One region of the Bacillus sp. CPT56D-587-MTF genome, then DNA from elsewhere that is predicted to be linked to it. Evidence: riboswitches for the same ligand, from Rfam matches in the RefSeq annotation. Region 1 holds a riboswitch; the other holds the start of a gene.
The links. Region 1 has a riboswitch for S-adenosylmethionine ahead of metI (cystathionine gamma-synthase/O-acetylhomoserine thiolyase). Riboswitches for the same ligand answer to the same signal wherever they lie in the genome.

Region 1 (3,147 bases):
TTAAATGCGCCGCCTACAGAAAACCTTGTCGCCGGTCCAATTGATTTCCCTAAAATTGAACGTCCATCGTTCATTTCTTTAATCATTTTAATAAGCTCAATAGAGGATAAATCATATACAGAAGTGGCACCGGGAAAATCACCAACGCGCGCTGGATCACCAGTTAAAGCTAACACTTCTTCCATCCCTAACGCCGATAAACCTAACAAATGAGATTGTAGTCCAATGACGTTATGATCTCTACACGTTAAATGCGTCAATACTGGGATATCATGCTTCGTTAATAACGCACCCATCGCCATATTAGAAACACGAGGCGATGCTAATGAATTATCTGCTAGAGTAATAGCATCTGCTCCCGCTCTTTTTAACGCTCTTGCTCCTTCAAAAAAACGCTGTGTATCTAACGTTTTCGGTGGATCTAATTCCACTACAACTGTCGTTTGTTTTTTCGCTTTCTCTGCTAGAGTGACGTGAGCCTTCGAACGTTTCTCATGCGTATGAACGACTTTCGGCCTTTGAATCGTGTCTTTTTCTATTACAGGGGTAATATTCGCAACAGCGCGCTTCATACTTTGAATATGTTCTGGAGTCGTACCACAACAACCACCCAATAACCGAATACCTTGCTCAATAAATCTCGGTGTCATCGCTTCAAAATAAGCTGGGCTTCCCTCATATACGTAACGTCCATCCACATAATTCGGGAGGCCTGCATTTGGGTATGCTGATAAATAGCCATTTTGAGGAATCGATATCATTTTGAAAGCTTCCGTCATATGAAGCGGCCCTAGTTGACAATTCAATCCAACAACATTTGCACCGTAATCTATAAGTTGCTTTAATATTTCATTGACATCATTTCCATTTTGAGTCGTACCTGCTTCATGTAACGCTAATTGCGCAACAATTGGAATATTCGTTTGCTTACGCAATACTTTAACGGCATGAAGTAATTCAAATTCATCGTAAAAAGTTTCTAATAGTAATCCATCAACCTGTTCTTCTAGTAAAGCCCCTGCCTGTTCAAGTAACATAAACTCTCTTTCCATATCAGTCGTTGTAACAGCTCCGATATGTTTCATACCACCAATTGTTCCTAAAATTGCATTTTTATCTGTCACAGATGCTTTCGCCAGTTTTACTGCCGCTCTATTAATTTCTGTAACTTGATTTTCTAAACCATACATACGTAATTTCGCCTCATTTGCTCCATACGTATTCGTTTGAATTACATCTGCTCCAGCAGCTACATATTGTTTATGAATCGATATAATTAAGTCTGGATCAGATACATTCAATTCTTCAAAGCTACTTTGCAAACCATGTGAATGCAATAACGTCCCAACCGCACCATCACCTATTACAATTCCTTTTGATAATAAATCTAGTAATTTCACGACTCTCCCTCATTTCTATCAATATAAAAACCCCCTCTTCACTTTGAAGAGGGGGACATAATCGTTCCTCCTCTTATTATGCAAAACATTCGTTTTGCAGGTATTAGCACCGTTTCAAACATTTCGTTTGAAGGTTGCCGGGTTTCACAGGGCCTTTCCCTCCACCGCTCTCAATAAGAGTTGTCTTTATTATTTTATTTATGTAGCTAAAAGGAAATGCGTTCCCCTTTTAACAATGTTTGTTAATTTTTTAATAAATTTAGCATGCACAAAAGTAAAAGTCAATGACACTTGCGGAAAAATAAAAATTATTTAAAATAAAGTTGCAATTCAGTTATATTTTATTGTAAAGTTAAAAACATAATAAAAATTTCATACGAACATTCTTATCTAGAGAGGTAGAGGGACTGGCCCTGTGACGCCTCAGCAACCATTAACATTTTGTTAATAAGGTGCTAATTCCAGCAAATTGTGAAAGATTTGACAGATGAGAAGAAGACTCTATTCAAACCGAAAGCCTTCTTCTTAGAAGGCTTTTTTTATTTTATATTCACTTAATGTTTCAATTTAAAAAGGAGGAATTTTCATATGTCAACAATCGAAACAAAACTAGCACAAATCGGAAATCGCAGTGAAACTACAACCGGAACGGTTAATCCACCAGTTTATTTCTCAACCGCTTATCGTCACGAAGGAATTGGTAAATCTACTGGCTTTGACTATTCACGAACTGGCAATCCAACTCGAGGTCTTTTAGAACAGGCGATCGCAGACTTAGAATATGGCGAACAAGGTTATGCCTGTAGTTCAGGGATGGCGGCTGTTCTCCTCGTCCTTTCTCTATTCCGCTCTGGAGACGAACTTATTGTATCTGAAGATTTATACGGGGGAACGTATCGATTATTTTCTGAGCATGAAAAAAAGTGGAATGTTCGATGTAGATACGTAAATACACAGTCTATTAAACAAATTGAGCAAGCTATCACAACTGAAACGAAGGCTATTTTCATAGAAACTCCAACTAATCCATTAATGCAAGTTACTGATATTGCTGCTGTCGCAACTGTAGCGAAAAGGAACGGACTACTCCTTATTGTAGACAACACTTTCTACACACCTTATATACAGCAACCATTAACAGAAGGTGCTGACATTGTACTTCATAGCGCAACGAAATATTTAGGGGGACATAACGATGTACTAAGCGGGCTTGTCGTTGCAAAAGGAAAGGAACTTTGCGAGGAAATCGCTCATTATCATAATGCATCAGGTGCAGTTTTAAGCCCATTTGACTCATGGTTATTAATTCGCGGTATGAAAACGTTAGCGCTTCGCATGAGGCAACATGAAGAAAATGCGAAAGCAGTTGTTGCGTATTTAAATGATGAAGACGGGGTGACAGATGTATTTTATCCAGGAAGAGGCGGCATGATCTCATTCCGCCTTAAAGATGAAGCTTGGATTAATCCATTCTTACAATCTTTATCCTTAATTACATTTGCCGAAAGTCTTGGTGGTGTAGAAAGTTTAATGACTTATCCAGCAACGCAAACACATGCTGATATTCCTGAAGAAATTAGAACAGCAAACGGCGTATGCAATCGTCTTCTTCGATTCTCAGTTGGCATTGAAAATAGTAACGATTTAATTCAAGACTTAAAGCAAGCAATTAAACTCGTAAAAGAAGGTGTAAGAATATGAGCTATTCTATAGATACACTCTTACTACACAACCAATATAAACACGA
Region 2 (3,147 bases), 2.7 Mb from region 1:
AAGTTTTACTTCCTCTCCAACTTTTAGCGTCTCTGCTACTTCTTCTGTTACTGGTAATGTAATTGGTATACTCCAAACGCTCCCATTAGCTAAACGAAGCGTTTCTACAACCGAATCATAATCTTTCTTTCCTAAAAAACCAGTAAGCGGGCTATATCCTCCTGTCGCTAATAGTTCTAAATCACTTAACGCAATGTTATCTAGCCCAATTTCTTTTTTAATTTGTGATACGTCGTATGTCTCGTCTATTCGATTTATTAATTCGTTTCTTGTACTCATTTTCTATACCCTCTCTTAGCTTTATTTTCAAATTCATCTTATTGGTAATGAAGACCACATTCAGTTTTCACTTTCCCAGCCCATCTACCATCTCTCGAATCGCCACCCTCTCCTACAGGCAACGTACATTTCTCACACCCAATACTTGGATAGCCAACATCATGCAACGGGTTATACGGCAAGCTATGTTTGTATACATATCGCCAAACTTCTTTCCACGTCCAATGAATGAGTGGACAAACTTTAATAGATTGAAAACGATGATCTTGATTTATAAACTTTGTATGCTTACGTGTTTCTGATTGTTCCCTTCTTAAGCCCGATATCCATGCTTTTTCCACGACTAATGATTTTTCTAAAGGTAAAATTTTTCTAATCTTACAACAAAGATTCGGATTGCTCTCCCACAGTTTTTCACCATGCAACTTCGCCTGTTCATCAAGTGTAAGTTCTGGCTGTTTTTCTATAATATTCAATGAAGGAAATCGTTCCCGCACTTTTTGAATTAATTCATACGTTTCTTGAAAATGAACATTTGTATCCAAAAATACAACTTTAGCAGATGGATTTACTTGGTTTATAATGTGCAGCAATACCATACCTTCCACCCCAAAGCTACATGCGTAGACAACCTCATCTTTATATTCTTTATAAGCCCAATTTAATACTGATAACGCACCTTTTGTTTCATCTTCTTCCGAAAACGAAACAACATTTTCTTCCCACGTTTCATACGTCAACATGTTTTTCCCCCCTGTAAAAGCAAAAAGACGGTTTTAACCTAATGAAAATAGGTTAAAACCGCCTCTAGTTTTTCTAGTCAGCGCTTTTCACTTTAAACGTACTTTTTCACTTTTCTCTAACTGAATTACTTTCCCATCTTGCACAACAATTGTAATTGAACCATATTTCATATCAGCAAGCATCGCTTCAATCTTCTCGGATACTTCATCAAAATGTTCCCGTACACTCACGCGAACAGCCCCCCTTTTTATTCATAAAAAAAATCTTTCCCATTTCGAAAAGACTGTTCGGTAATATATTTTACCTTATCTTTCAAAATGGATCCCATTTTGCTGGATTTAGCACCTTGCTTTCTATAAGCAGGTTGCCGAGCTTCTTCGGGCCAGTTCCCTCCGCTTCTCTTGATAAGCTTTGTATTTGTATTTTATCACAATTCTGATTTTTTTCAATCCTAGTTTTCCGATATATTTTAATTATTTTATTTTATAAAAAAGGAATTGCCCATTCGAACAACTCCTTTTCTTATTTAGACAAGCTCTTTAATACGTATGCGATCGTTCCCAATAATATTTTCATATGTTTCGCGTTCCACAACTACTTGCGATGTTCCGCCTTTTGCAAAGACAACGGCTGGTCTTCGAATCCGATTGTAATTATTCGCCATCGAGTACCCGTATGCTCCTGTACAGGAAACTGCTAGTAAATCAGAAGCAGCGACTTTCGGTAAATGAATATCCCAAATCAACATGTCTCCACTCTCACAGCATTTCCCGGCAATCGAAACGAGTTCCTCATTCTCATCATTCGCTCGATTCGCTAACATCGCTTCATAACGCGCATTATATAAAGCAGGTCTTAAATTATCTGTCATTCCACCATCGACTGATACATATTTCCGAATACCAGGAATATCTTTCACAGATCCAACTGTATAAATTGTTGTCCCAGCATCACCTACAATGCTACGGCCTGGCTCAATCCATATTTCTGGAAATGGATATTCACATACAGTAAATTGTTCTCTCACTGCACTTGTTACAGCTCGCACATATGTCTCAAGAGTTAATGGTGTATCTGACTCTGTGTAACGTATTCCAAATCCCCCGCCTACATTTAACACTTTTACTACATAGTTTGTTTGCTCTCTCACTTCTTCTAAAAATTGGCGAAGAACTTCAATTGCTCGAACAAAACCAGCTGTTTCAAATATTTGCGACCCAATATGTGAATGGATCCCTAGCACATTATAATTTGATTTTTGTAAAGCAAATCCAATTGCCTGCATCGCTTGACCGTTTGAAACACCAAATCCAAATTTCGAATCATCTTGACCTGTTGTAATATATTCATGTGTGTGCGCCTCTACTCCAGGCGTTACACGAATTAATATGTTCACAAATTTCCCATGTTGCATCGCTAAATCGTGTAAAACTTCTAATTCAAAGAAATTATCTACGACAAAACAACCGATATTCGCCTGAAGAGCCATCACTATTTCTTCTTCTGTTTTATTATTTCCATGAAAATGAATACGTGATGCCGGAAATCCTGCTTGGAGCGCAGTATATAATTCTCCCCCAGAAACAACGTCTAATGACATACTCTCTTCACGAGCTACTCGGCACATCTCCATGCACAAGAACGCCTTGCTTGCATATGCTACTTGATAAGAGAAACCACTTTCTTTAAAAGCACGATGAAATGCTCGGCATTTTCCTCGAATAGACTCTTCATCGTATACATAAAGTGGTGTTCCGTATTGCTTTGCTAGCTGCGTCGTATCGCACCCTCCAATTTCTAAGTGTCCTTGCCCATTAATTCGGCTTGTGCCGTGTAAATACATTTAAATTCCTCCCTTATTTCCTCTAAAACTCATAACCCCAATCTTCTATTCATTGCAGCACGCTTTTAGATAGACAAAAAACGCGCGGAACAATGTTCACACGCGTTTCTTATTAGGAAAAATATATATTGAAAAAATAAACGAGTTGTTATCTCCTCAAAATAAGAAACCGCATCAACATCTCCAAATAGCTCTCCATAAAATAAATCTTATGACAGTACTACATTTATTCAATGCAGTCCCAATATATGAATAAGATGGTTATTCTTATATTTCGGCAA

Region 2: it holds a riboswitch for S-adenosylmethionine, as region 1 does, so the genes downstream of both, AC3WVZ_RS05955 (YezD family protein) here and metI (cystathionine gamma-synthase/O-acetylhomoserine thiolyase) in region 1, are expected to answer to the same signal.

Annotation. Positions count from the first base shown of each region.
Region 1 covers NZ_JBYTEF010000001.1:3,876,631-3,879,777, forward strand. Annotated here, with positions in the region: gene AC3WVZ_RS19975 (bifunctional homocysteine S-methyltransferase/methylenetetrahydrofolate reductase) at 1-1,400, opposite strand, end outside; SAM riboswitch class I at 1,471-1,580, opposite strand; SAM riboswitch class I at 1,784-1,894, shown strand; gene metI (cystathionine gamma-synthase/O-acetylhomoserine thiolyase) at 1,989-3,101, shown strand; gene metC (cystathionine beta-lyase) at 3,098-3,147, shown strand, end outside.
Region 2 covers NZ_JBYTEF010000001.1:1,131,494-1,134,640, reverse strand. Annotated here, with positions in the region: gene sat (sulfate adenylyltransferase) at 1-279, opposite strand, end outside; gene AC3WVZ_RS05960 (phosphoadenylyl-sulfate reductase) at 318-1,022, opposite strand; gene AC3WVZ_RS05955 (YezD family protein) at 1,110-1,253, opposite strand; SAM riboswitch class I at 1,326-1,434, opposite strand; gene lysA (diaminopimelate decarboxylase) at 1,550-2,866, opposite strand; lysine riboswitch at 3,047-3,147, opposite strand, start outside.